Regions from separate parts of the Marvinbryantia formatexigens DSM 14469 genome, predicted to be linked through region 1. Evidence: riboswitches for the same ligand, from Rfam matches in the RefSeq annotation. Region 1 holds a riboswitch; each other region holds the start of a gene.
The links. Region 1 has a riboswitch for cobalamin ahead of NQ534_RS10495 (ABC transporter substrate-binding protein). Riboswitches for the same ligand answer to the same signal wherever they lie in the genome.

Region 2: it holds a riboswitch for cobalamin, as region 1 does, so the genes downstream of both, nikB (nickel ABC transporter permease) here and NQ534_RS10495 (ABC transporter substrate-binding protein) in region 1, are expected to answer to the same signal.
Region 3: it holds a riboswitch for cobalamin, as region 1 does, so the genes downstream of both, NQ534_RS19375 (complex I 24 kDa subunit family protein) here and NQ534_RS10495 (ABC transporter substrate-binding protein) in region 1, are expected to answer to the same signal.
Region 4: it holds a riboswitch for cobalamin, as region 1 does, so the genes downstream of both, NQ534_RS08650 (ABC transporter substrate-binding protein) here and NQ534_RS10495 (ABC transporter substrate-binding protein) in region 1, are expected to answer to the same signal.

What each region holds. Positions count from the first base shown of each region.
Region 1 is NZ_CP102268.1:2,200,014-2,207,437, reverse strand. Features, by position in the region: partial or broken gene NQ534_RS10510 (IS1634 family transposase) at 1-1,128, opposite strand, end outside; partial or broken gene NQ534_RS21730 (DUF4869 domain-containing protein) at 1,130-1,321, shown strand; gene NQ534_RS10500 (P-loop NTPase family protein) at 1,328-1,774, shown strand; cobalamin riboswitch at 1,928-2,111, shown strand; gene NQ534_RS10495 (ABC transporter substrate-binding protein) at 2,448-3,494, shown strand; gene NQ534_RS10490 (FecCD family ABC transporter permease) at 3,534-4,559, shown strand; gene NQ534_RS10485 (ABC transporter ATP-binding protein) at 4,573-5,322, shown strand; gene NQ534_RS10480 (ATP-binding protein) at 5,438-6,655, opposite strand; gene NQ534_RS10475 (NAD(P)-dependent alcohol dehydrogenase) at 6,919-7,424, opposite strand, start outside.
Region 2 is NZ_CP102268.1:3,250,287-3,257,710, forward strand. Features, by position in the region: gene NQ534_RS15215 (ABC transporter permease) at 1-1,099, shown strand, start outside; gene NQ534_RS15220 (biotin transporter BioY) at 1,520-2,074, shown strand; gene NQ534_RS15225 (DUF1284 domain-containing protein) at 2,064-2,498, shown strand; gene hflK (FtsH protease activity modulator HflK) at 2,802-3,854, shown strand; gene hflC (protease modulator HflC) at 3,857-4,723, shown strand; cobalamin riboswitch at 4,817-5,003, shown strand; gene nikB (nickel ABC transporter permease) at 5,261-6,199, shown strand; gene nikC (nickel transporter permease) at 6,202-7,029, shown strand; gene NQ534_RS15250 (ABC transporter substrate-binding protein) at 7,044-7,424, shown strand, end outside.
Region 3 is NZ_CP102268.1:4,141,156-4,148,579, forward strand. Features, by position in the region: gene NQ534_RS19365 (sensor histidine kinase) at 1-709, shown strand, start outside; gene NQ534_RS19370 (hypothetical protein) at 706-1,245, shown strand; cobalamin riboswitch at 1,353-1,547, shown strand; gene NQ534_RS19375 (complex I 24 kDa subunit family protein) at 1,956-2,438, shown strand; gene NQ534_RS19380 (NADH-ubiquinone oxidoreductase-F iron-sulfur binding region domain-containing protein) at 2,431-4,311, shown strand; gene NQ534_RS19385 ([FeFe] hydrogenase, group A) at 4,324-6,021, shown strand; gene NQ534_RS19390 (NADP-dependent isocitrate dehydrogenase) at 6,235-7,424, shown strand, end outside.
Region 4 is NZ_CP102268.1:1,785,534-1,792,957, reverse strand. Features, by position in the region: gene NQ534_RS08675 (spore maturation protein) at 1-434, shown strand, start outside; gene NQ534_RS08670 (ABC transporter ATP-binding protein) at 499-1,260, opposite strand; gene NQ534_RS08665 (ABC transporter ATP-binding protein) at 1,244-2,197, opposite strand; gene NQ534_RS08660 (ABC transporter permease) at 2,207-3,022, opposite strand; gene NQ534_RS08655 (ABC transporter permease) at 3,019-3,969, opposite strand; gene NQ534_RS08650 (ABC transporter substrate-binding protein) at 4,045-5,616, opposite strand; cobalamin riboswitch at 5,740-5,900, opposite strand; gene NQ534_RS08645 (hypothetical protein) at 6,177-7,424, shown strand, end outside.

The sequences.
Region 1 (7,424 bases):
TGTAACTGCAATCTTACCTATAAATCGTGCGGGATCGTTCGGGTTTCTGCGTTCTTTTTTTACTTTCCCGGAATGGAGCATTTTTTCGGCACGCTCTACCTGTGCGTCACGTATTGCTTTCTGATATTTTGCATATTTAGGAGAGTAAGTGACAATGAGACGCTGGTGCAGTGAATGAGGGGTATATGGTTCATCCTTATAATACAGGCCGGCATCATCCTCTGTAAGTCTGGAAAGATCTGCCGGAGAATCATCGGAAACACGTTTAAAGCCAGTTTTGTCCAGTGCCCATTTCCTGTCATCTTTATTCAGCTTTTTGATGGACTGGGTAACAATAAAAGCTCTCTGGCCTGCATGGTTTATTCTTTTAATGGCTTCTGAACCAAGTCCGGCATCACTGCAGTAAATAAATTTTGTACAACCAAAGTCCTGGAGGACTTTTTCTTCCAGAGGTTTTAGTGATGTTTGTTCATTCGCATTTCCGGGAAAAAGGGAAAAAGCAAGAGGAATTCCAGCTCCGTCCATAAACATCCCCATTTGAATGATTGGATTAGGCCGGTGTTCTTTTCCTTTCCCGTATTTTCTCTCCCCATCTTCCTGCTCGATCTCAAAGAAATAGTTTGTACAGTCATAATAAAGTATCTTATCATCTCGTTTTCCGAGAAGATGACTGTTTTTATAAACTTCAGACTGGATGAAATCGCATTCATTTCCCAGGACATCAAGAGCCCGGTATATATCATGTAATTGATAAGAAGGTTTTTCCAGGAATTCAGAAGCTATCTTAAAAGAAGAACGCTTACTTGCTGGTTCCAGAACCCTGGCATAGATCAGATCGGAAAGGATGGCATTGATATCATACTTAAATTTATATTTATCTCTGAGCTTTCGGCAAGTCTTATCAAGCTGGATACGATAGTAAAAGGCTTGTGGAAAAAGATATCCTCCGCGGTAAAAGACCTGCTGACTATAATCCAGCTTCTGGTCAGAGTGAAAAGTTATCTGAACCGACTTGGCCTGCTGTTCTTCTTTGTATCTGAGTGTTTCCAGTCTGGCTTCCTCTCTGGCCCATTTCATGACATCATCGCGGGTAGGACCGTGTTCTGGAAGAAGTTCTTTCAAGGTTCCGGATAACTGCGCAAAATGGATTCTGAAAATAGCGGAAAGCAAAAACCTGACCATCAATCTCCGGCATCTGATGGATTTTGGGAAAGACACAAAATTCACAATCGTTGTCGGGAACAGCGGAGAAATCGTGCATTCGATGAAAGAGCTGATTCCCGTTGCCTCTGAATATCTGAACAAAATGAAACAGGAGTAATATATTATGAAGGGCGCTCACAGAATCATTGTTGAATCAAAGAAAATCCGATACGATTTTACCATTAGAAGAAATATCACCATCCTCACCGGAGACAGCGGCTCCGGTAAAACCGTATTGATTGATTTTATCCGTGACTATAGAAGATACGGTACTGACAGCGGCATTGTAGTCTCCTGCGACCTCCCCTGCCGAACATTAGACAGCGAAGACTGGGAGCGGCAGTTGGAAGGCATATCCGGTTCCATCATTTTTATTGATGAAGGAAGCCGCTTTCTGGCTTCAAAAAAATTCGCGGAGCTTGCTTTGAAATCAGATAACTACTTTGTGCTCGCAACACGGGAAAAGCTGCCAATGCTTCCTTACAGTGTCCGGGAAATATACGGCTTCCGTGAATCCGGAAAATTTCACGAAGCGAAGCAGAAGTACAACGAAATATATAATCTTTATTAATATGGAGCTATTCCAAAAGAAAACTTGCCAGAAGTTATTTATCTTCAAGAATAGTAACAGCCGCCAAAAAAGTCATGCATCTGATCATCTGGGATTAGATAAAATCAACAAAAAAGTTCTCTTGCAAAGCATACAGCTATATGCTATCATGAATTTTGTCGAAACAAAGCAGGTGAATTTCCGTATCCGGAAATGAGAGGGAATCAGGAAAAGCCTGAGCGATGCGGTCACTGTGAGCAGGGAGCTTCCCCGGATATCCATTGCGGCGAATGCCGTGAGAAGGAGGGACAAGCGCAAATCTGTGAGCCAGGAAACCTGCCTGCCTTGTGCGAAAGAAGCTTCCATGCAAAGCATCCTCGCAGATTTGTTCGTATCTACGACACACGCAGCAGTTCCGTTTTCCGGTTCATGCAGCCGGCTGCAAAGCCCGGTCCCAACTACTGCGCACAAAACGATCTGTCTGGTATGCCTGTCTGTGAAGACAGGCTTTTTTGTTGCCATGCATCCGAAGGGAGCTGCCGGTGGCAGGTCCTGGAGGAGCCATAAAAAGTTCTCCAACTTTTCCGGGCATGCATCCAGACCAGGATTCTTTTTTATGGACTTCCAGTAACCAATCACTCATTTCATGATGTTGGGGCAAAAGTCCCGACCATAATATCTATGGAGGTGCAAGATGAAAAAAAGAAACCAATTACTGACACTGATTATGGCTGGCGTAATGGCGCTCTCCCCGGCAGCAGCTTTTGCTGAGGAAACAGAAGCCGAAACACAGGAAGCCGCTGTGGAAACCGAAGCTGCGGAGACAGAAGCTGACGGCACAGAAGCCGCAGATGGCGACGTATTTCCTTTCACGCTGGTGACAAAGGACGACCAGGAGGTCACCTTTACACATGTTCCGGAGCGTGTAATCAGCACCAATCCCAACACCGGAGAGCAGCTTATGGCGCTGGGTCTCGGCGACAAAATTATCGGAACCTGCTATAACAACGCCCAGCTTCCGGAGCAGTACCGCGAAGAATACGAATCAAAGCCGGTTATCTCTGACAACAACGGTTATCCGTCCCTGGAGGTAGTTCTGGACCTGGAACCGGATTTCATTTATGGAAGAAGCTCTGCTTTCAGCGATTCTGACACGGCGATTGCCACACATGATACCTTAAGCGATTACGGCATCATGTCCCTTTCTTCCATTGAAGGCTACAAGCTTGGCTGCGACGTGGAAGATGTTTATCAGGATTTTTACAACCTCGGCAAGATTTTCCAGGTTGAAGACAAAGCAAATGAAATCGTAGACGGTATGAAAGCCCAGATTGCGGCAGTCGAAGAAAAAATCGCCGGAACAGAGGAAGTGCGGGTATTCAACTTTGACAGCGAACGTGACGGCGGCGCCTACACACCCGGAAATAACTTCACCTCAAAGCTGATGCGTCACGCAGGCGGCGTCAATGTATTTGAGGACCTTGAAAAGACCTGGAACAACGTAAGCTGGGAAGCCGTTGTAGAGGCGGACCCGGAGGTTATCGTCATCAATGATTACGGCGATACGACCGCAGACGAGAAAATCCAGTTCCTGCTGGACAACGAAGCCCTTTCCGATGTAACCGCCATCAAGAACGAAAACTTCCTTGTTATCACGCTTCCGGAAGTATTCGCCAGCACCCGTGTGGGCGATACGATTGAAAAATTTGCCCAGGCATTCCATCCGGAGTGTTTTGAATAATTTCATATGAAACGGTTATGTAAATTCATGAGGGAACACGTGGGGATAACCTGCGTGTTCCTGCTAATACTATTGATTCTGTCGATGATTCTTGCCATCGGAATCGGGCCCGTCAGCATCCCTTTCCAAACGGTCTGGCAGGTGGTTCTTCATCATCTGACCGGCATAGGCGATGTTGAAGATATCCGGATGAGCACCCAGAACATCGTCTGGCATCTGCGGACGCCGCGGGTGCTGATGGGCGCTATGGTAGGTTCTGCGCTGACGCTTTCGGGCGTCGCCATGCAGTCGTTTACCAAAAATCCGCTGGCAAGTCCCTATGTGCTCGGCGTATCCTCCGGCGCAACCTTCGGCGCTTCGCTTGCCATCGTCACCGGAGCGCTCTCCTTCCTTGGCGCATACTCTGTCCAGGGCGGCGCTTTTATCGGCGCAATGGCGGCGATTTTAATTGTTTATTACATGGCGAAAAGCGGCAAAGAGGTGGCGCCCATCAAGCTGGTTCTGGTGGGAACGGCTATTTCCGCCATGTTTACCGCATTTTCAAACTTTCTCATTTACAAGGCCCCGGATGACAGCAAAATCCGGGAGGTGACGTTCTGGACGCTTGGCAGCGTAGCCAGTGCCCAGTGGGAAGAGCTTCTTCCCCTGTTTGTGGTACTGATACCGGGCTTTCTGTGCCTGTACGCTCTCTCAACCTCCATGAACGCGCTTCTTATGGGAGAGAGCAGCGCGGTGACGCTGGGAATCAATATCAATCTTGTGCGCAAAATCACCGTCTTTCTGTCTGCGGCGCTGACCGGCACGGCAGTGGCAGTAACCGGCAGCATCGGGTTCGTCGGACTTGTTATTCCGCATATCGTGCGGTCGATGGTCGGTGCGGACCACCGGAAGGTGATTCCGATTTCCACGCTGCTGGGAGCGATTTTCCTGGTCTGGGTGGACGTCGGTGCCAGAATGCTCGACCAGCCCAGCGAAATTCCTATCGGCATTATTACTTCCATGCTCGGAGCACCTGTCTTCCTGTGGATGATACGGGTACGGAAATATTCCTTCGGGAAATCTTAAAGGAGGCGGACCTATGCTCAGTGCAGAAAAAGTAAGCTACCGCACCCGGCAGGTGGAGATTATCCGGGATATTTCCCTCACCGTAAACCAGGGGGAATTCGTGGGCGTCATCGGTCCGAACGGAAGCGGAAAATCGACGCTGCTGAAAAATATCTACAAAATGCTTGTACCCGTTTCGGGAGATATTCTTCTGGACGGAAAAAGTCTTCTGAAAATGTCAAACCGGCAGATGGCGGAACGCATCGCGGTGGTTTCGCAGGAAAGCGAAGCAAATTTTGACTTCACCGTCGAAGAGGTCGTGCAGATGGGGCGCTATCCCAGAAAACGTCTGATAGAAGCCGCCAATGACCATGACCGCGAGATAGTCTGCCATTCGCTGGAAATGGTCGGAATGGAAGATTTTCTGGAGAGAAGCTTTCTGAGCCTGTCCGGCGGTGAAAAGCAGCGGGTACTGATTGCCCGCGCGCTGGCGCAGGAAACGGAAATGATTATTCTGGACGAGCCGACCAACCATCTGGATATCGGCAGCCAGATAAAAACGCTGTCGCTTCTGAAAGCGTCGAAAAAAACAGTGCTGACCGCACTGCACGATTTAAGTCTCGCTTCAAAATTCTGCGACCGCATCTACGTGCTCAAAGGCGGTCAGAACCTTTGCGACGGCAGACCGGACGACGTTATCAGCTCCGCGCTCGTGGAGGAGCTCTACCATATCCACGCGGATGTATTCCGGCGAAACGAAAAAATATTTATCGATTATGATTAACAGATAACAAGGGCAGCCTGGCTGCCCTGTTGCATCGCAGGAAATCGTTGCAGATGATTTGCAACGATTTCTTTTTCGTTGCACAACGATTGCAACGAAACCACTGTATTTAACACTATATTTCCGTCATTCCCATAAGCCACTCCAGCGCATTTACCCGCCGGATGCCTTCGTAATCCCCCTCCGGGTCCTCGTCCAGCGTAAGAAGAAATTTGGGATAGTGGTCATTTATTTTCTGCAACGGCGCCAGCTCCCGCCGCAGTGTCTGCTCATCGCGCACAGAAGCCGCCACCTGATAATATGTGATTCTCTTATAATCCATTGCCACAAAATCAACTTCAAGTTCATCCAGCCTGCCGACATATACATCATACCCTCTGCGTATCAGCTCCAGATAAACTACATTTTCCAGAATATGGCCCACATCAGCAGAACGGGCTCCCAGCAGCATATATCTCAGACCAATATCCACCACATAATATTTTTCCAACGTTTTCAGATACTGCTTTCCTTTTATATTATATCTTTTTGCCTGATAAATGATGTAGCTCTCCATTAACGCATCCAGATATTTTTCTACTGTTTTTGTATCAATTTTTCTGCCGTTCGACGTCATAGTGTCCGCAATTTTCTTTGTGGAAAGCGGACTTCCAATACTATCAAACAGAAATCGCACAATGCTTTCCAGCATCATCGTATCCGGAAACTTATTTCGTTTTGCAATATCTTTTACCACAATGGTGTTATAAATTCCATCAAGGTAATCCCGGATTTCTTTCGGTCGCCCTGCAAGCTCCAAGGTATACGGGAAAGAGCTGTTTTCCAGATATGTCACATACTTTTTCCCAAGCTCCTGCATATTTCCTGTGCTCATCACATATTCTTTAAATGATAACGGCAGCATCCTGATTTCCACATACCGTCCCGAAATCAGTGTGGCAATTTCCGACGACAGCATATAAGCATTTGAACCTGTCACATATAAATCAACATTCTTTTTAATAAACAGACTGTCCAGAACCCCGGCAAAATCATCGCAATGCTGTACTTCGTCAAGAAAAACATAGGTCATTTTATCCTGCACAAGGCGTTCCTTTATATATGCATGAAGTGCTTTGGGCTCCCGCAAATCATAAAAATCATAATCTTCCAGATTTACCGCAACTATCTGTTCGCCGGATACGCCATTTTTTCTCAGATAATCCTGATACATTTCCATCAGCGTTGATTTTCCACACCGACGGACTCCCGTGATGATTTTTATTATATTTTTGTCCCGAAATGCAATGAGTTTTTCAAGATACTCTTTTCTCTCTATCCGTCTGACAGCCACAGGCAATCCCTCCAATCCATTTGCTTCTGAAATTCCAAAATCATCCTTGCAAAAATATTTTTAGTATATTTTATCCCAAAACTTTTGGATTATCAATATTTTTAGGAAAATTTTTCCCAAAACTTCTGTTTTTCAATGCTATTTGGAATTTCCCCAATGTTCTGGAACGTTTCCGGCAAGCTTCCATGTTGCAAAATCTCCCCAAAAAACGCCGCCCGGATTTCTCCGCGCGGCATTTTCTTTTGTTTTAATGTAAACGATATTTAGTTCACCTTTATAATTGCTTTTACAAGATCGGTCTTGTTGTTGATGGCTTCCTCAAATGCCTCCTGGATATGGTCGAGGTCGAATTCGTGGGTTGCGATCTTCGCTACCGGGATAGCGCCGCTGGAAATCGCTGCGATTGCCTGCGGATATACATTTCTGTAACGGAATACAGACTTGATGGTTGCTTCCTTGTCCATAATCTGTGCGAAATTATAAGTGATTTCCTCTTTTGCGGAAATACCTACCAGCACGATGGTACCGCCGCGCTTTACGAAGAACGGAGTCTGCGCGATCGTCACCGGAGAGCCTGCCGTCTCAAATACCTTGTCGGCGCCCTTTCCGTCTGTCAGTCTCTTCACTTCCTCAAATACATCCACCTTACCGCTGTTGATCACATCGGTTGCGCCAAGCTCTTTTGCCTTTTCCAGACGTGCATCCACAAGGTCCGCCACGATAATTCTGCTTGCGCCGTGCGCCTTACAGCACATCATCGTCACCAGAC
Region 2 (7,424 bases), 1.1 Mb from region 1:
TCAGAGAGGCGTCCGGTATCTGGGATTTACGCAGAAGGTGCTGGAGGAGCAGGTGGAAATGAAGGATTACAGTACGCCGACGCTGCTTGAAGGAGAGCAGGCGGGAGCGGTTCTGGCGTATGTTCTCATCCTGCCGGACGATTTGTTTGACGCGGCGCTGCGGGGACAGGGGCTGGACCCGGCGGATTATCACGGACAGGAGACGCTGACGGCGGCGGTCTATGACACATACCGGTATTTTAACCCGGAAACGGAGCGCTATGAGCGGTATGAAATGTTTTCAGAGCTTCCGGCGGCATGTGAGATGGGATGGCTGGAAACGATACAGAAAACGGGAAGCGGTACAGACGATGAGACCGGTGCAGAGAAGGAAAGCGGCGGAAAGGAAACGCTGGTGCTGAACCGGCAGAATTCTCTGGTGCTGCAGGGCAGGCTGCAGGAGCTGCCGGAGGGAATCGTGGACAGCTATGAGAATTCTCCCCGCGTGCTGGTGCCGGAGAGCGAGGCGCAGCGCTGGAATCTGACGGCGGAGGAATCCGGGGGATTCTCCGAACGTTTTTCAATCATGTGCAGCGATTACCGGACTCTGTATGAGAAGCTGGAGGAGGACGGGAAAGAGATGGGGCTGCCGGATGTCAGCGAGCAGACGCTGCTCAATCTGGCGGCGCAGTACGAGCAGGACAGAAGCTTTCTGATGGCGATGGATATCCTGTCCTTTGGGTTTGTGACGCTGCTGACGCTGGTGGCGGCGGCAAATGCGTTCAACACGATTTCCACCAATCTGCTGCTTCGCCGCCGGGAGTTTGCGATGCTGCGCTCGATGGGAATGTCGGGGCGCGGTCTGAAAAAAAAGATGTGCTTCGAGAGTATTCTGTATACGCTGCACTCCATCCTGCCGGGAGCTATCCTGGCAACGGGCGTCAGCTATCTGGTGTATCTGGTGCTCCATGTGGGAGCGGATACGGTATTCCGTATTCCGTGGGCGGCGATCGGGCTTGCCGCGGCGGGCGTATTTGTGATTGTATCGGGAACCATTGCTCTGACCATGCGGAAAATACAGAAGGCGGATATCTGCGAAGAACTGAAAATGAATGAATAGAGGGCGTACAGAAATATTTACGGCACCAGCAGATAAAATCTGCCGGTGCCGTAAACATTTAGAGGATATAATGTATGTAAACTTCCGTCCCGCAATGGCTTTGGGAAAAGGAAGATTGTTGTTTGTCGAAGCCGGTTTGATGCAGACGCGCCGTACACCGCGTCGGCTTCATTTGATGTTTTTAGTATAGGACAGGTTTGTGTCCAAATGTTGTTTGAATTCGAAAAAAACTCTTAAAGAAAAGCAAACAAAGTAAAAACTGAAAATTGTAAACTGAATGAAAAAATATAGTTGACAATCGGGCGCTCTTTGTGTACAATCGCAATGTAAACAAATAATAAAGAAATGGTTTACAATTCTTCCGCCGCCGGAAGGACTCCGGGCGGAGAGAGTTTCTGACAAGATGAGGAGAGCGTGATTATGGAAAACAAAAAAAGAATTTCAACAAGAAATGTAGTTTTTACCGGCATGTTTGTAGCGGTGCTGGCGGTACTTTCGCAGATAGCGATTCCGATGCCGTCCGGTGTTCCGGTGACGCTGCAGACCTTTGCGGTGGCGCTGACGGCGTATGTGCTCGGCTGGAAAATGGGGACGGCGGCGACAGCGGTCTACATACTGCTCGGCGCGGTGGGCGTTCCGGTATTTGCAAATTTCAGCGGCGGCGCGGACAAGCTGGTCGGCATGACCGGCGGTTTCATCTGGGGCTTTCTGTTTATGGTGATTCTGTGCGGGCTGGGAATGAAGCAGAAAAATAAAATCCTCCTCGTGGTATTAAGCGCGGCGGGGCTGGCAATCTGCCATCTGCTCGGCATCTTCCAGTTTATGGCGGTGATGGAAATGGAGTTTGTTCCGGCGGCGCTGGCGGTTTCCGTACCGTACCTGGTAAAGGACATTATCTCGGTAGTGCTGGCATATTTCGTGGCGCTGGCGGTGCGCAGAGGACTTTCTGCGGCGAACCTGGCTTATGGAATGTAGTCTCAGGCTGCGCATTCATCATCTGCTGTGCATCCCGCTGTTTGTAGGATACGGATACAGCGACGGCTTCTGCAGAAATATGGAGAACATGATTGGAATGCTGGAGGCGCATCAGGATGAACCTTTGAATGCGGTCTGCGCGCCGGATATCATCTGCGCAGGCTGCCCGAATCTGACGGCGGAAAACACCTGCCGGACGAGCGGAATGCAGGTGGAGAAGAAAGACGCCGCGCTGGCGGAAGCGCTTGGCATAGAGCAGGGACAGGTCTATACTTACCGCAGGCTGAAAAAACTGGCGGCGCAGAAGCTTACGGAGGAAATCTTTACCGGCTCCTGCAAAAACTGCCAGTGGTACGCAAAAGGTTTGTGCTCTTTTGAAAAATGGAAAATATTTTCAGACATCAATGCAGGAAAAAGCGAATAATTTTGAAGAAATATATTGACAAACGCACAAAAATGTGTTAAAAAAATATCAAAGAAAAGGGAGTAGCTTACATCGTACAGTCGAATCAGATGGTACATGCGGCGTCAGAACGATATTATTATCCGCCTCATGTGAGCAAATAGCGAGACTTTTGTTTCAGGGTATACACTGAAATGAAAGTCTTTTTTTACACAGAAAATGATTCTGAAGCTTTTTGTGAAACAAGTCGCTTTGCCGGGATGAGCGCGGAAAGCTCCCTTCTCTTTGGAACCGCAGACAAATGCACATACGGGAGGAAAAGGTATGACAGAATTCAGAAACGAAGGCGACTGGACGGGGGAACCGGAGGAGCTGAAGAAAAATGAACAGAAGAGAAGAAAAGGCAAAAAGGGGAAGGGAGCAGTCAAGATTGGCATTGCGGCTGCTGCCGCTGTGATACTGGTGGCGGTATTCGCGGGCGATTCCTTTTATCAGATTGGCGAGGAGGAGCAGGCAGTCCTGGTGACGATGGGAAAACCGAAGGCGGTGCCGGAGACCGGACTGCATTTCAAGATTCCGCTGATTCAGTCGGTATACAAGGTAAATACGACGATACAGGGCTTTCCGATCGGCTATGACCTGGCGACGAACGAGAACGTGGAGGACGAGAGCCTCATGATTACCTCGGACTACAATTTTATTAATGTAGACTTTTTCGTGGAATACCGGATTACGGAGCCGGTGCAGTATCTGTACGCGGCGGGCGAGCCGGAGGCTATTCTGAAAAATATCGCCCAGAGCTCCATCCGCACGGTGGTCGGCAGCTATCAGGTGGACGATGTGCTGACCACGGGAAAAGGGGAAATCCAGTCGAAAATCAAAGACATGATTACGCAGAAACTGGAGGAACAGGATATCGGCATCCAGCTCGTGAACATTTCCATGCAGGATTCCGAGCCGCCGACAGCGGAGGTTATCCAGGCATTCAAGGAAGTGGAGAATGCGAAGCAGGGCAAAGAGACTGCGCTGAATAACGCGAACAAATACCGCAACGAGCAGCTTCCGGAGGCGGAGGCAGAGGCGGACCAGATTATCAAGGAAGCGGAAGCGCAGAAGCAGACGCGCATCAACGAGGCGGAAGCGCAGGTGGCGAGATTCAACGCCATGTACGAGGAATACCGCAAAAATCCGGTGGTCACCAAGCAGCGTATGTTCTATGAAACGATGGAGGAGGTGCTGCCGGGCATGAAGGTCGTGATCGACAGCGGAGACGGCGTACAGAAGGTACTGCCGCTGGATTCCTTTACCGGGGAAGACGCGGCAGCAGCGCGGGAGAGCGCGCAGACAGAAGCGGAAACAGAGACAGGAGGAAGATAACTATGAAGAAAACAGCTATTGCGGCAGCGGCGGGAGCGGTTCTGGCAGTGGTTCTGCTTGGTTCCTCCCTCGTGGTGACAAACAAAGACGAATACAAGCTTATCCGGCAGTTCGGCAAGGTGGTAAAAGTGGTGGACCAGGAGGGCGTCAGCTTCAAGGTGCCTTTTGTGCAGAATGTTTCCACGCTGCCCAAGCAGACTCTTTTGTACGATCTGACGCCGTCGGACGTCATTACGAAGGAAAAGAAAACCATGATCAGCGACAGCTACGTGCTCTGGCGCATCAGCGACCCGCTGAAATTCGCGCAGTCGCTGAACTCGTCGATATCGAATGCCGAGAACCGTATCAATACAGCGGTGTACAATGCCACCAAAAATACCATCGGCAGCCTGTCACAGGATGAGGTAATCAGCGGACGCAACGGAAAGCTTTCCGAAGCGGTGATGACGAGCGTGGGGGACAATCTGACGCAGTACGGTATTGAGCTGCTGGAATTTGACATGAAGCAGCTCGACCTGCCGGACGACAATAAGGCTTCCGTTTACGAGCGTATGATTTCCGAGCGCAACAACATTGCGGCGACCTACACAGCGGAAGGAAATTCGGAAGCCAAAGTCATCCGCAATACCACGGACAAGGAGGTCGCGATCCAGATTTCCGATGCAAAGCGGCAGGGCGAGATCCTGGTCGCGGAAGGCGAGGCGGAGTACATGAGGATTCTGGCGGACGCCTACTCGGATGAGGACAAGACCGACTTCTATTCTTATGTGAGAAGTCTGGACGCGCTGAAGGCTTCCATGACCGGGGAAAACAAAACGATTGTGCTGCCGGCGGATTCGCCGATCGCGCAGGCGTTTACCGGGGAATAGAGGAAAAAACCTGAAAAATTTTTGCATTCTTCTGGACAAGTGAAAAATATTGGACTATAATGTATGACGTAAAATTAAATAACATTTGCTGGTTTGAAGCCAGCCGTTGCAAGTTCCGCAAGGATTAATAGAGAAACCGGTGCAAGTCCGGTACGATCCCGTCACTGTGATAGCGAGTCTGAGAGCATTTATGTCACTGGATTTTGATAAAGAAGATCTGGGAAGGCGCTTTTGGGCGATGAACTTAAGTCAGGAGAACTGCTTGCGATTGTTTTTCGTTTGATTCTTACGGTCGATAAGAAGCAGCAGGTAATTTGTGTGTGAAATTATGCCCGTATCAGTCTGTGATACGGGCATTTTTGCAGGCGGGAACTTAGTGAGAGCTAATTTCTGCGCAGCAGGGAAATTTTGCGCAAAAATGCGCAGGCTGTCATGCCTTACATTCAGATATGATACATATTTGCGGTGCCGCGGGAAGAGAAAAACTTTTTCTGCGGCTGTTTTGTTTTAAAACGGGAAATGTAGGAAGGAGAAACAATGTCAAAGAAACAAATTGGAAAAAGGCTTCTGCAGATTCTGGTAGTCCTGTTTGGCGTCACCTTTTTCACCTTTGCGCTCACCTATCTTTCCCCCGGCGACCCGGCGGAAATCATGCTGACAGAGTGCGGAAACCTGCCGACGCCGGAGCTGCTGGAGCAGACCAGGCATGAGCTGGGACTCGACCAGCCGTTTCTGGTGCAGTATGGAAACTGGCTGAAGGGCGTCCTCACCGGGGACATGGGCAATTCCTATGCTTTTAAGATTCCGGTGGCGGAGAAGCTGATGAAGTGCTTCTGGCCAACCATGAAGCTATCGCTGTTTGCGCTTCTTCTGATGATTGTATTTTCGATTCCCTGCGGAATCCTCTCGGCAGTTTATCAGAACAAGTGGCCGGACTATCTGATACGCGGCATCACCTTTATGGGCGTATCTATTCCGAGCTTCTGGATCGGTCTTGTGCTTCTGAGCATTTTCGGCGTGCAGCTGCGCTGGGTAAACGTGGCGGGCGGTACGACGGACTTTAAGGCGATGATTCTGCCGGCGGTCACACTGGCGATGTCCATGTCCTCCAAGTATACCAGACAGGTGCGCAACGCTGTTCTGGAGGAGCTGCGGCAGGACTATGTAACAGGCGCCAGAATGAGAGGAATTAAGGAGGGGGCGATTCTCTGGAAGCATGTGCTGCCCAACGCCATGCTGCCCATCGTTACCCTGCTGGGACTGTCCCTTGGCTCTCTCCTTGGAGGTACGGCAGTCGTGGAGATTATCTACAACTGGCCTGGTATGGGAAGCATGGCGATCAAAGCGATTTCCTGCCGCGACTATCCGATGGTGCAGGGATATGTGCTGGTGATCGCGGTGCTGTATATGGCGATTAATATTCTGGTTGATCTGTCCTATACCTGGCTCGACCCAAGAATCAAGGAGGTCAACTGAACATGAAAAAGAAGAACTTTTTTCTGGAGCATAAACAGTTTACCATTTTCTTTATTCTGGCGCTGGCTATCGCGGGCGTAGCGATTTTCGCTCCCTGGATCGCGCCGAAGGACCCGCTGGAGGCTGTTATGACGGATTCCCTGAAGGCTCCCTGCAAGGAATATCCGCTGGGCGCCGATAAGCTGGGAAGAGATCTGCTCTCCAGGGTAATCTACGGCACCAGAACCTCTCTGGTATATACGCTGATTCTGGTGGCGACGATTTTCGTTACGGGAACGGTGCTGGGTATTATCGCGGGCTATTTCGGCGGCTGGATCGACCAGGTCATCATGCGCGTTGCCGATATGATGATCTCCTTTCCGGGAATGATTCTTGCGATCGCGATTGCCGGTATGCTGGGTGCGAGCCTCCGAAACGGCGTTATCGCCATTACGGCGGTGAGCTGGCCCAAATATGCCCGTCTGGCGCGCAGTATGGTTTTAAAGCTGAAACGGAATCTGTACGTGGAGGCTGCTGTGGTAAACGGTACCAGTACGGCAAAAATTTTGTGGAGGCACATCCTTCCCAACATGCTGACGACCATGACGGTGACAGCGGCGGCGGATATGGGAACGATGATGCTGGAGCTGGCATCGCTCTCCTTCCTCGGTTTTGGCGCGGTGGCGCCCACACCGGAATGGGGACTGATGCTGAACGAAGGAAGAACCTATATGGCGAAAGCTCCGTGGCTGATGATCGCGCCTGGTATCGCCATTGTAATTGTAGTAGTTGTGTTTAATATGCTCGGCGACAGCATCCGTGACATTCTGGATCCGAGACAGGAAAATTAGAGGAGGAAGAACAAATGAAGGTAAGAAAGATGAAAAAATTAGCGGCGGCAGTGGCAGTCGGCGCAGCCGTAATGGCGGCGGGCGCGGTGGTTTCCGCAGCAGGCACGATGACCATCGGCGTGACCAGCTTTGCAGATACGCTGGAGCCGACGGAGCAGTATTTCAGCTGGGTAATCTCCCGTTACGGCGTCGGACAGGGTCTGACAAAATTTGACGAGGAGGGCAACATGGTTCCGTGTCTGGCGACAGAGTGGAGCAACAGCGAGGACGGAAAAACATGGACCTTTACCATCCGCGAGGGCGTGAAGTTCTCCAACGGCAATGATATGACGCCGGAGCTGGTGAAGGCTTCTCTGGAGAGAACCTTTGAAATGTCCAACCGTGTGCCGGAATTC
Region 3 (7,424 bases), 1.9 Mb from region 1:
GTTTGTCGTTCACAAAAACGAAGAGCGACGGTCAAGGCTGGAAGAAAACCAGCGTGATTTTATCAATGCGATGGCCCATGAAATGAAGACGCCCCTTGGGATTATTCGCGGTTTTGCAGAAAATCTGCAGGAAAATACCGTGGCAGAGAAAAAAGACTATTATTTGCAGCAGATTATCGGACAGACGGAGGTAATGGACAGTATGGTTGCAGACATTATCGGAGCTGCAAGATTGGAATCACAGCATCTGGTGCTGCAGAAAGAAATGATTTCCGTGAACAATCTTCTGCGGAAACAACTGGGAAAATTCGGACCGCTGATAGAAGAAAAAGGGGTATCTCTGCAATTTTCCATGCAGGAAGTGTTTGAACTGGAAGGCGATAACAAATATCTGGAGAAGGCATTTGCCAATCTGATTGACAATGCCGTCAGCTATTGCGACAGGGGCGGTATCATTAAGATCGTCACGGATGCACAGGGATGCCGGATAGAAAATACCTGTGCGTCCGTACAGGAGGAGGATGTACAGCGTGCTTTTGATATTTTTTATCGGGGAAAGCGCACTGCATCTGCAGAAAAGCATCTCGGAATTGGTTTGTATCTTGCCAGAAAAATTTTAAATTTGCATGCTGTACGGATTACTGCTGAAAAGACACCGGATGGATTTCGCGTGACATGTAAAAAAACAGGGGGGAAGCGTAGATTATGAAAAGAATAATGGCAACGGGATTGATAATGGGAATGATGTTTATAAGCGGCGGCTGTGATCTGCAGGACGGAACTTTTGTATTTAATCTGAATGGTGAGGCGAAGATAGAGAAGGAGACAGAAGCTGTCGCATCAGAAAAATACGTATCTGTGCAGACTGAGCATTTGCAGCAGACAGAGTACTCAGAGCAGACAGAGTATTCGCAGCGGGTTGCAGAGACGGTCAGTCGCAAGCCGCTATTCCGGGATGAGGATGGAACAATCCACGGTCCTCAGCTTAATCTGGGAGAAGGCGGAACGCCGGTGTATGACTATGATATTGAAGATTCACTGGCGGCGGCGCCGCAAGAGTGGATAAACTATACGTATCCGGGCAGAAAACAGTCGTATCTCTCCCCGTCCGGGACATGGCTGTTTAAGGACACGGACGGAACTATTCATGGCGCGCAGATTGGAACCACAGATGCAGGCTCTATTTTGTTTGATTATGAATTCGATATTAATGAAATTCCGGAAGAGTGGAAAAACTGGCAGTAGTTACTATTCACTCCGTTTTCAGTAACCTGGAAGTAACCGTATGCTGGATGAGAGCAGAAAAAGTGATTGACAAACATACACAGGCGCACTATACTATAGTTGTGTAATTGATAATTGCTGTATCAAGTGCAGAGCAGTCATACATACTGTTTTGAAGAGGGAATTGGGTGAGAATCCCAAGCGAACCGGTCACTGTGTTCAGAGAGCGGACTCCAATATGTCATTGCGTCACCCATGACGCGAGAAGGCGGAGCGAGCGCAGACCTGTAAGTCAGGAAACCTGCTTGATATATGAGATGTGCTCCTGGTTATAGCGCAGCATCCAACCAAGCCGCTTCGCGGTTTGTGAATGTGACTGTATGGGTGAACAGTTACTTGATTTTTTGGAAATCTCAGAGCAAGGAGAATACACAACATAATACCTCCTTCATACCGTCCGATGCAGAATAGCTGACATTTCTGCAGAATACGGAATGGGTTCCCGGCAGGGCTTACCTGCCGGGATTTTTTTCGTTTCAGAAAAAACAAAAATGCCTGCGCATAAAAGCCGCATCACAGAAGGACTGGCAGGCGAAAGAGCGTCGCCTCTTTGTTAATAAAATGTCCATGCCGTTAAATATATATCATTTATTGTAATTTTGAACATAAAATGATATGATGAAGAAAAACATATTGTGCAGGTTTTCTATAACAACAAAGGAGGACAAAAGATGCTAGACCAGACTTTTTATCAGAAAGCGGATGAAATCATCGCGTTCTATGGTAAAAAACCAGCTTCCCTGATTCCGATTATGCAGGATATCCAGGGGGTGTACCGTTATCTGCCGGGAGAGCTGCTCACTTATGTGGCGGGGCAGATCGGCATCACGGAAGCGAAGGCGTTCAGCGTCGCAACCTTTTATGAAAACTTTTCTTTTGAGCCAAAAGGGAAATACATCATTAAGGTATGCGACGGAACGGCGTGCCATGTGCGCAAATCGGCGCCGATCCTGGAGGCTTTCCAGAAGGAGCTGGGACTGAGCGCCAAAAAGCATACAACCGACGATATGCTGTTTACCGTGGAGACGGTTTCCTGTCTCGGCGCATGCGGGCTTGCCCCGACTGTGATGGTAAATGAGGACGTGCATCCGAAAATGACACCGGAAAAAGCAATCGATTTAATACGGGAATTGAGAGGTGACCAGCATGATTGAAAACAGAGAAGCTTTGATTCAGGCGGGCGAAGCCGCAAAACAGGAGCTTGCCTCTTATGACTGCCGGATTCTCGTCTGTTCCGGCACCGGCTGCATCGCGACCGGTTCCCAGAAAATATATGAGGAATTTCTGAAAATTGCAAAGGACGAGCCGGGTATCCGGATTGATTTCGCCCCGCACGGACAGGGTGAGCATGTCGGCATCAAAAAGACCGGCTGCCAGGGCGTCTGCGAGCTCGGCCCGCTGGTGCGCATCCAGAAGGGCGACCAGGTAGTGCAGTACACGAAGGTGCAGCTTTCGGACTGCCGGGAGATTTTTGAGCGATCGGTAAAGGGAGATGACGTAATAGAGAGCCTGCTGTATAAGCAGGGCGGCATTTCCTACAGAAGCCCGGACGAAATTCCGTTTATTGCAAAGCAGACGCGCATCGTTCTGGAAAACTGCGGCAAATTTGACGCGGAATCTTTCGATGAATATCTGGCGGGCGGCGGCTTTTCGGCGTTCCAGAAGGCACTGTTTGAGATGACGCCGGACGAAGTGGTCGACGTGGTCGACAAATCCGGGCTGCGCGGGCGCGGGGGCGGCGGCTTCCCGACCGGAAGAAAATGGAAGCAGGTTGCGCGCCAGGCGGAAAAAGAGCGTTACGTGGTGTGCAACGGCGACGAGGGGGATCCCGGCGCTTTCATGGACGGCTCCGTCATGGAGGGAGACCCGTACAAGCTGATCGAGGGCATGATGATCGCAGGCTATGCGGTCGGCTCGGAAAATGGTTATATCTATGTGCGCGCGGAATATCCGATGTCAGTCGCGCGGCTGAAGCACGCGATCGCGGAGCTGGAGGCAAGGCATATGCTTGGCGATAATATCCTTGGCACAGACTTTTCCTTCCACATGCATATTAACCGGGGCGCCGGCGCCTTTGTGTGCGGCGAGGGCAGCGCGCTGACGGCTTCCATAGAGGGAAATCGCGGAATGCCGCGTGTCAAGCCGCCGCGTACCGTGGAAAAAGGGCTCTGGGCGAAGCCGACGGTATTAAATAACGTGGAAACTTATGCAAATGTCCCGAAGATCGTACTGGAGGGTGCAGACTGGTACCGCAGTATCGGAACGGAGGGCACGCCGGGGACAAAGACCTTCTCCCTGACGGGCTCCATCCAGAATACCGGTCTGATCGAGGTGCCGATGGGCACGACGCTGCGCCAGATTATCTTTGATATCGGCGGCGGTATGAAGGACGGCGGCACCTTTAAGGCAGTGCAGATCGGCGGACCGTCCGGCGGCTGTCTGACGGAGCAGCATCTGGATGTGCCGCTCGACTTTGAATCCATCAAAAAATACGGCGCGATCGTCGGCAGCGGCGGTCTGGTTGTTATGGACGACCACACCTGTATGGTCGAGGTGGCGAGATTCTTCATGAGCTTTACGCAGCGGGAATCCTGCGGAAAATGCGTGCCGTGCCGCGAGGGTACCAAGCGTATGCTGGAAATCCTGGAAAAAATCGTGGCGGGGAAGGGCGAATTAGAGGATCTGGACCGTCTGGAGGAGCTTGCCGGTATGGTAAAGGACATGGCGCTGTGCGGTCTTGGAAAGAGCGCGCCGCTTCCGGTGCTCAGTACCTTACGTACCTTCCGGAAGGAATATGAGGAGCATATCGTGGATAAAAAATGCCGGGCGAAGGTCTGCCAGGCGATGCGCCGGTTTGTCATCAACCCGGAATATTGCAAGGGCTGCGGAAAATGCGCGAAAAACTGTCCGGTCGGAGCGATCACCGGCGTCCGCAGGGAATGCTATCATATTGATCCAAATATCTGTATTAAGTGTTCAGCTTGTAAGGACAACTGTGCATTTGATGCCATTTATGTTGAAGCATAGGGAGGAACGAATATGGGAACCATGACAATAGACGGTAGAAAAGTAACATTTACCGATGAAAAGAATGTCCTGTCCGTTATCCGCAATGCCGGCATCGACATTCCGACACTCTGCTATCATTCCGAGCTTTCCACCTTCGGCGCCTGTCGTCTGTGCACGGTGGAGGATGACCGCGGGAAAACCTTTGCCTCCTGCTCGGAGGAACCGAGAGACGGCATGGTCATTTTTACCAACACCGGAAAGCTGCGGAAATACCGCAAGCTGATTATCGAGCTTCTGCTCGCCGCGCACTGCCGCGACTGTCTCACCTGTGAGAAGAGCGGGGACTGCAACCTGCAGACGCTGGCAAAGCGCTTCGGCGTGATGGAAGTGCGTTTTGAGAACTATAAGGAAAGACGGCCGCTGGATTTCAGCTCGCCGTCGATCGTGAGAGACCCGAACAAATGTATTCTCTGCGGAAACTGCGTTCGCGTCTGTGAGGAGCTGCAGGGCATCGGCGCGCTCGGCTTTGCGCACCGCGGCTCCGACGCGATGGTGATGCCGGCATTTGACCGGGAAATCGCGACGACGGACTGCGTAAACTGCGGGCAGTGCCGCATCTTCTGTCCGACGGGAGCTATCAGCATCCGCCACAACCGCGGCGAGGTGTGGGAGGCGCTTTCCGACCCGGATACGCGCGTGGTGGCGCAGGTTGCCCCGGCGGTGCGCGTGGCGGTGGGCGACGCCTTTGGTCTGCCAAAGGGCAGGAGCGTGATGGGAAAAATTGTAAACGTGCTGCACCGGATGGGCTTTGACGAGGTATACGACACCACCTTCGGCGCGGATCTTACTATCATGGAGGAATCCGCCGAGTTTCTGGAGCGCGTGCAGAGCGGGGAAAAGCTGCCGCTTCTGACCTCCTGCTGTCCGGCATGGGTGAAATTTGTCGGCGAGCATTATCCGGAATTTGAAGAAAACGTATCCACCTGCCGTTCCCCGCAGGGAATGCTCTCCGCGGTCGTGAAGGAATATTTCCGCGATCCGGCGAACAGCGGCGGGAAAAAGACGGTGATGGTATCCATCATGCCGTGTACGGCGAAAAAGATGGAGGCGAACCGCCCCAACAGCTATACGAAGGGCGAAAAGGATACCGATTTTGTGCTGACGACGACGGAGCTGATCGACATGATTAAAACGACCGGCATCGACTTTGCGGAGCTGGAGCCGGAATCCTCCGACATTCCGTTCGGCTTTGGTTCGGGCGGCGGCGTCATCTTTGGCGTGACAGGAGGCGTAACGGAGGCGGTCATCCGCCGGCTGGCGCCGGACCACGCGAAAGAAACCTTCCAGGAAATCGCAGAATGCGGCGTGCGCCAGGAGGGCTTTATCCGTGAATTTTCCATTCCGTACAACGGCACGGAAATCAGAATCTGCGTGGTGAGCGGACTGGCAAATGCGCGTACCGTGATGGAGCAGGTAAAGAGCGGCGAAAAAGAATATCATCTGATAGAGATTATGGCGTGCCGCCGCGGATGCATTATGGGAGGCGGACAGCCGCGTCTTGCCGGAAAACGCACGAAAGCGGCGAGAACCGCCGGTATCTATCGCGCGGACAGTGTTTCGGTCATCAAAAAGTGCGATGAAAATCCGATGGTTGCTTCCCTGTACGAGGGCTTCCTGAAAGGAAAGGAGCACGAGCTGCTGCACAATCACAGCTTCTGTGCAAAGTAAAATACCCTGCTGCAGGCATACCACCTGGCTTATTGCCAGCGGGAATAAATACATATCGGAATTTTAAATGGGACCTGCCAGGCGCAGGTCCTGTTTTCGTTGCCGTGCATACGACGCAGGGAAATCTTACCGCCTGAATTTCTTTCGAGCTTGACAAGTCCGGATGGATTGGATAAAATTTGATAAACGATTGTATGAATGAGGAGGAAAATTATGAGTAAAATTGCGATGAAGACCCCGCTTGTGGAAATGGATGGCGATGAAATGACCAGAATCCTCTGGAAGCTGATTAAAGAGGAGCTGATTCTGCCGTTTGTGGATTTAAAGACGGAGTATTATGACCTGGGACTTCAGAAGCGCAACGAGACGGATGATAAGATTACCGTCGACAGCGCGCTTGCCACGAAAAAATACGGCGTTGCCGTAAAATGCGCAACGATTACCCCGAATGCCGCGCGCGTGAAGGAGTATAATCTGAAGGAAATGTGGAAGAGCCCGAACGGGACCATCCGTGCGATCCTGGACGGAACGGTATTCCGCGCGCCGATTATCGTAAAGGGCATTGAGCCGAACGTGCGCACCTGGAAAAAACCGATTACGATTGCAAGACATGCCTACGGCGATGTTTATAAGGCGACGGAAATGAAGGTGCCGGGAGCCGGAAGAGCAGAGCTTGTTTTCACGGATGAAAACGGAAACGAAACGCGCGAGCTTATCCATGAATTTAAGGGAAGCGGCGTGCTGCAGGGAATGCACAACCTCACCAGCTCCATCGAGAGCTTTGCGAGAAGCTGCTTCGCCTATGCGCTCGATACGAAGCAGGACCTCTGGTTTGCAACTAAGGATACTATTTCCAAAAAATACGACCATACCTTCAAGGATATCATGCAGGAAATTTTTGACGCGGAATATGCGGACAAATTTAAAGAAGCAGGCATCACCTACTTCTATACGCTGATCGACGACGCGGTGGCGCGTGTGATGAAGTCGGAGGGCGGCTACATCTGGGCGTGCAAGAACTACGACGGCGACGTTATGAGCGATATGATCTCTTCCGCCTTCGGTTCCCTTGCCATGATGACCTCCGTGCTGGTTTCCCCGGATGGCTGCTATGAGTACGAGGCGGCGCACGGGACCGTTCAGCGCCACTATTATAAGCATCTGAAAGGCGAGGAGACCTCCACAAACTCCGTTGCCACCATCTTTGCCTGGAGCGGCGCGCTCAGAAAGCGCGGCGAGCTGGATAATCTTCCGGAGCTGATGGCATTTGCGGACAAGCTGGAGGCGGCAACCATCGCCACCATCGAGGAGGGCAAAATGACAAAAGACCTTGCGCTCATCACCACCCTGGAAAATGTCACGGTATTAAACAGCGCGGACTTTATCCGCGCGATCCGGGAAAA
Region 4 (7,424 bases), 410 kb from region 1:
TATTTGTAAAAGGAGCGGCAGATGGGCTGAAGACGGTGGTGACGATTCTGCCCACACTGGTCGGACTGATGGCGGCGGTCGGAATCCTGCGGGCATCCGGATTTCTTGATTTGCTCTCCTCGCTTCTGGGCAGGGGCATTGCAGGGCTTGGCTTTCCGCCGGAGCTGGTGCCGCTTTCCATCGTCCGCCTGTTTTCCTCCAGCGCGGCGACCGGGCTTGCGCTGGATATTTTTAAGGAATACGGACCGGATTCGCGGACAGGACTGATTACCTCTATCATGATGAGCTGCACGGAAACGGTTTTTTATACGATGAGCGTTTATTTTATGACGGCAAAGGTGAAGAAAACGCGCTATACGCTGGCGGGCGCCTTGCTTGCCACCTTTGCGGGAATTGCCGCCAGCGTTTTTCTTGCGGACCTCGTGCACGGGTAAGAAAAAATTTTTATTTATTTTTGCAGACAGGAGTACCGGATATGATACGGCGCTCCGGAAAAATTCAGATACGGAAGTTCTCCAGCAGCTCTTTCGTGAATGGATGCTGTGGATTTTTTATTATCTGCTCCGCATCGCCCTGTTCTACAAACGTGCCTTCTTTCATAACAGCAATTTCGTCGCAGAACCATTTTACCACATCCATATCATGAGAAATGAAAAGGTAGCTGAGCCCCAGTTTTTTCTGCAGCTCTTTTAAAAGCGTCATCATCTGGGCCTGGATGGACACGTCCAGCATGGAAGTGGGTTCATCCAGAACCAGAATACCGGGTTCCAGTGTCAGCGCACGGGCAATCATAATCCGCTGCGCTTCTCCGCCGCTGATTTGATGAGGATAATGAGTCAGCAGAGTCTCTGGTATGTCGACCAGCTCTAAAAGCTCTCTCATCCTTTTTTCTCTCCCGGCTTTATCATACATCCGGTGGATTATCATGGGTTCCATAAGGCTGTAACGGATTTTTTTACTGGGGTCAAGGGAGCTTTCCGGATGCTGGAAAATAATTTGAATTTTCCTGGAAAGCGCCTGCCTGTTTCGTTTTGGGGCGGTTAAAATATCTTTTCCATCAATCCGGATTTCTCCGGCGTCAGGGCGGATAAGGGAGAGCAGCATCCGGGCGATCGTGGATTTTCCGCATCCGGAATTGCCGACGATCCCGAAGGTTTTTCCATCCGGAATACAAAAGGAAACCTCCTGGACTGCCTGGGTTTTCTGCTTTTTCAGAATACCGCTCTGAAAGCTTTTTGATAATTTATATATCTCCAGCATATCGGTTGCACCTCACCAGTCTGCCGTCCGGAAGCTGTATTTCCGGCGGCAGAGTCTTTCTGCATTTTTCTGTTCCATAAGGGCAGCGCGGATAGAACCGGCATCCCTTTGTCTCTGAAATCTTTCCAGGGTCCGCGCGCCGGATAGGATGCATTCCCTTTTCCGGCAGAGAAGCAATCAGCCCCTGGGTATAGGGGTGCGCCGGATTTTCCAGAATCTGCGCCGTTTCTCCCTGTTCCAGGACGGTTCCTTTATAAAGCACCATCAGTCTTTTGCAGAGCGCGCCTGCCAGGGCAATATCATGGGTTATCACAATCATTCCTCTGGTTTCCTGCTCTGAAATTTCTTTCAGCACCCGGTAAACCTGTCGGCGTAAAATAGCGTCCAGCCCTTTCGTCGGCTCGTCCGCAATCACCCATTCGGGCTGCTCCATCAGACCAAGGGCGGAGATTACTCTCTGGTTCATTCCTCCGCTGAGCTGAAAAGTGTAAGCACGGTTAATTTTTTCCGGTTCCGGAAAACCGAAACGAACCAGAAGGGCGTCTCTGCGATTCCGGGCTTCTTTCCGGGAAAGACTTTTGTGCGCTGTTACACCTTCTATAAGCTGCTTTCCGATCCGGCGGATAGGATTTAACGATTCAGAAGGATTCTGGGGAATCAGGGCTATCTCCTGTCCGCGGATTTTCCGCATTTCTTCCTGTGTTAAATTGTAAAGATTGCGCCCTTCGTACATACAGCTTCCCTCTACCACTGCATTTTTGGGCAGCAACTGTAAAATAGACATACCCAGCACGGATTTTCCGCTTCCGCTCTCGCCGATCAGTCCGGTGACAACTCCCTCACCGAACAGGGCGTGAACATCTGTCACTACCTGGCTGACGCCGTTTTTTTCTGGAAATGAAACACATAGATTCCGAATTTCTATATCCTTGCTCATAATTGTTCCTCACATATTTTTTATCTGGTCGTCACGGACATCAAAGTGATCCCGCAGCCCGTCGGCAATCATATTTACAGAAAGTGACAGCAGGACAATGCACAGACCCGGAGCTATTACCAGAAGGGGATTGCGCCGGAAGTATTGTCTGGCATCGCTGATCATTACGCCCCAGTCCGGGGTGGGCGGCTGCAGACCAAGTCCCAGATAGCTGAGGGAAGCCACCGAAATGATGGTGCTGGCTACTCTGGTGGCAAAAATAACGCAGATAGTTCCTAAAAGATTGGGAGAGATATGGGAAAAGAGGATCCGCATATCTTTTGCCCCGACGGTGCGCAGACCGTCTATAAAATATTCCTGCTTGATTTTCATCACCTCTCCCCGGACAATACGGGAAAAACCGACCCAGGAATTAATAACGATCGCAATCAGCATACTTTTGACGCCCTGCTCCAGAATACCGGCGATCGCAATCATTAAGATAAGACCGGGCAGTCCCTGAAACACGTTGGATACCGCTGTAATAATCACATCCACCACGCCGCCGTAGTAACCCGCCAGAAGCCCGATGAGGCAGCCGATTGCCATAGAGAGCGCTGTGGCTGCCAGAGCCAGTACGATAGACTGCCGCCCGCCATACAGAACGCGGCTTAAAATGTCGCGGCCGATGCTGTCTGTTCCAAGAGGATGCTCGCGGGAAATTCCCTGCATGGCGGCGGATAAATCAGATTCCAGCGGGTCATAGGGAGCAATCACAGGGGCAAAGATACTGCAAAATAAAATAATCGCCAATATGCCTATTGCAAGTTTTGTTTTCAGCTTCATCCAACTTCCTCCCCAGCACGGATTTTCGGATTAATTGCAATATAGATTAAATCAATTAATATGGTCATCAGCACATAAACGCTTCCGGAAAACAGGACATACGCCTGGACAACATAATAATCCTTGGACTGTACTGCCGAAATAGCATAGCTTCCGATACCGGGCAGCGCGAAAATGGTTTCAACGATGGATGCTCCGCCCAGAATGCCTGCCATATGATTTCCCAGATACGTTATTACCGGAATTAGGGCATTGACAAAGGCGTGACGAAAAACTGTCTGCCGGTGCTTTAAGCCCTTTGCATCAGCCACCAGCACGTATTGCCGCCCGATTTCATCCAGAATTGCACTCCTGGTCAGCCGTGCGCACACTCCGATGCTGGGGAGCGCCAGCGTTACAGAAGGGAGAATGTAGCCTGCCGGAGTCATAAGACCGCTGGTAGGCAGAATTTTTAATTCTTCCGCAAAAATATAAATCAGTACAATAGCGATCCAGAAGCCGGGAACGGATAATGCCACTGTGCAAATGCCGCCAAGAATATGGTCCAGAAGGCTGTCTTTAAACATTGCCATTAATATGCCGAAGCCAACGCCAAAGACGGTAATCAGCACCATAGCATACAGCGCCAGACGCATTGACAGAGGGATGCGCTTCTGGAGCTGCTCCAGAATACTTTTCTGCGTAAAAAAGGAACGTCCCAGATCACCTCTGGACAAATTTTTGACCCAGTTCAGATATTGGACCGGCAGAGGTTCATCAAGTCCCATCTTCTCTGCCATAGCGTCATATTGCTCCTGCGTGTAGGTGTCGTCTCCGGTTGGATTCAGTACCTGGTCTACCGGGTCGCCGGGGGATGAAACGCCCAGAGCAAACGCTACAATACTGATTCCTATCAGAACCGGAATCAGCATAAGGATTTTTTTGAAAAGATATTTGATCAGCGTCATCTTTTTTCCTCAAAAATATTAAGAAAGAGCGGGATGCCGTAAAGCGGCACCCCGCAGCTTTTTCATATGCGTGTATTATTCGGTCCAGGAAATGGTAGGAAGCCCGACGCCAAATGTTCTTCCGGCGTAATTTTCAATGGCAACGTTGTGAATATTTACGTTGACCTGGTAGCAGATTGGGCAAACTGCCATATCCTCGTAAAGAATGGTCTGAATCTGGTCGTAAATCTCGCCGCGCTCATCTACATCTGCGATGGTGGTGGCTTTTTCTACCAGCTCATCAATCTCCGGGTTGTAGTAGTTCAGACCATATTGTTTGTTGGAAGTACCATCGCTGGTAAAGTATGCTTTAAAGGTGGAAGCCGGGTCGGCATTGTTTAAACCGGATACGGTCAGAGCCATATCAAAATCTCCCTCAGCCTGACGCTCTTTGTAAATATTGGAATCCAGGATTTCAATTTCGATGTTCAGACCGATTTCCGCGTACACCTGCTTCATATATTCTGCAACGGCTTTACAGTTGTAATCAGAAGCCGTATTGGAACGGATGATCATGTTCATATCTACCGTCTGGTCACCAAGTACCTCGGCGGCAAGTTCTTTTGCTTTTTCCATATCATATTCGCCCTGGATATCCAGATGGAATACAGACTGATTGCTCAGATAGGAATATGCTGGTTCAAGAAGACCGCCGTAGAGAACCTCACAAATGGAATCTCTGTCTGTAGCAAGGCTGACGGCATTGCGTAGCCGGGAATCAGAAAGATATTCATTCTGGCAGTTGAAGGTGATGTACTCGACCATATGGCTGGGTGTAATATCCATTGCAAAGTTCGGGTCTGTATTGCACAGGTCCTGGGCAGCGTCCATTGTGATAGCGCCGTTATCAGCCAGTCCCATTACTTCGCCGGATTTCAGTGCGGAAATTCTGGTTTCTGCTTCGGGAATGCAGCGGATACGGAAGGTTTTTACATTTCCCGGCGTTCCGTAATAGTCGTCATTTCTTTCCAGAAGAACATATTCGTTTTCTTTGTGGTCGATGATTTTATAGGGACCGGTGCCGATAGCATAGTCGCTGATTACGCCGGTTTCCTCATCAAAGCAGTTCGGGCTGAACATGGGGCTGCCGTAATCGGACAGATTATATTCCAGCGTGGTAAGAGGCTCCGTAAATGTGCATTTGATTGTAAAATCATCTACCTTTTCCAGCGTATCCAGATTCGGGAAGGTCTTTTCAATGCTCAGAGACGTATAGGTGGAGGTAAGGTCCTTGCCCCAGCGGTCAATATTTGCCAGGCATACGTCTGCGTTAAACTGTACGCCGTCTGTAAAGTAGGCATCCTGACGCAGATGCAGAGTCCATTCGGTACAATCATCGTTGTGCTCCCAGGATTCTGCAAGCCAGGGCTCTATTACGCCGCCGTTGTTTACGGTCAGAGCTTCCCAGACGAAGGTTCCTTCCCAGCAGTAATAAGCGTCGCCGCTTCCCTGGATTGCGTCCCGGTAGGTAGCGATTACCACTTCATCTGTTTCGTTCTTTTCATTGATGGCGGCCGTGCTCTCCGCCATGACAGCTATGCTGCTTCCAGAAAGCATGGAAATGGACACAGCAACTGCCAGCAACGCTTTCGTGATTCTGTTTTTCATGTTTTTCCTCCTTGAAAATGTGTGCGAAATGCACGGCGAAGAATAAAAAGAGCGATAAACTTTCTTCCCATTAAAAAAGACACAGCTTTTTTTGCTGCTTGTTACGCTGCTTCCCCACCGAATCGCATTTCCTTAGAAAAGGCAGGTTTCCTGGCTTAGACCTTTCACTCCCGTCGCCTTCTCAGTTTCCCAATGGCATACTGACCGGAGCATAATCATCACAGTAGAGCGGGCTGCCGCAGCTTTTCACTTGCGTTCCCTACACCTTTTCCGTTTTTGTTAAATAGTTTACAGAAAGCTATAAATCTATTATATCGTAACATATTCTGGAAAGCTTGTAAACTTATTTTTCGGATGGCGGAATTGTTACTGATATATGAAAAAACATACATGAAAAACCCGGTGTTTCCTTTGACAAGCATGGTATGTTATGCTAGAATTATTACAACTATGTGAAATTTATCACTGGGGTGTTACAAAGAGGGGAAGAAAAGGTATTATTGCAGCTGCAGATTGTGCAGGCAATAATGGAGAAAACACAAAATAAGAGGTGTATGAAAGTGGACAAGTTTGAATACCAGGCAAAGCTTGAAGAGATTAATAAATTAGTAGAGAAGGAAAATTATGAGGGGGCTGCAAATATTGCAGATACGATAGAATGGAAGCGCGTGCGCAGTGTACGTACTCTGTGCATGATAAGTGAGATATATGAGGCGGTCGGCAGAGCGGAAGACAGCAAGGCAATTTTGTACCGCGCATACCGCCGTTCGCCGGGGAGCAGGCAGATTCTTTACCGTCTGACGGAAGCCTGTGTGCAGACGCAGGAGTTTGACGATGCAGTGGAATACTACACGGAGTATGTAAACCTCTCTCCGAATGATAACAGCAAATATATTCTGAAGTATGAGATTTATAAAGGACGCGGTTCTTCCCTGGAGGAGCAGATTTCTGTTCTGGAGGAGCTGAAGAGCAAGGAGTATACCGAGCAGTGGGCGTATGAGCTGGCGAAGCTGTACGACGAGGCAGGTATGATTGATAAATGTGTGGCGGAGTGTGACGACCTGGCGCTGTGGTTCCACAACGGAAAATATGTGGTGGCGGCGCTGGAGCTGAAAAAGAAGTATGTGCCGCTCACGCCGGAGCAGCAGACGGTTTATGACAATCCGAGCGAGATCGTGGACATGGAGACGAAGGAGCAGGTAGTGGAAAAGGCTGTTCCGACGCTGGATGAGGTTATCACGAAGGAGCTGCCGAAGTCAGAAAAGGACGCAATCGCAGACAGCATTATTATGGATACGGAAAGGCAGATTGCCGCCGCAGTGCAGGCGCCGTCCATGCCGGAGATTCCCGCAGAGCCGGAACAGCCCGCGCCGGAGCTTAAAATGCCGGAGCTGAGAATGCCGGTAAACGATATCAGCACCATTGATTTGCAGAGCGAGCTTGCCAACAGTATGCGTGAAATCCTGTCCGGTATCCGCCCGGCGTCCTCCACGGAGGAGCTGGAGAGCGCGCCGACACTGGTGCATGAGGCAGCTGCAGGTCTGCAGGAGCCGGAGCAGGAGGAAGAAATGCCGCAGAAGGTGAGCATTGACGATATTCTTACCGGCACGACGGAACCGTCGGGGGATGTCGCTGTACAGGCGGAGGCGCAGACAGCGCCGGTACAGACGCCGCAGATGGAAAACAGAGCGAAGGCGGATATGCCGCAGATGAGCGGGACGACGCCGGAACAGATGCCGCAGACGGGCGGGGCAGCGTCGCAGCAGAGTGCGCGTCCGGCAGAAAAGCCGTCAGTGCGGACAGTTGTG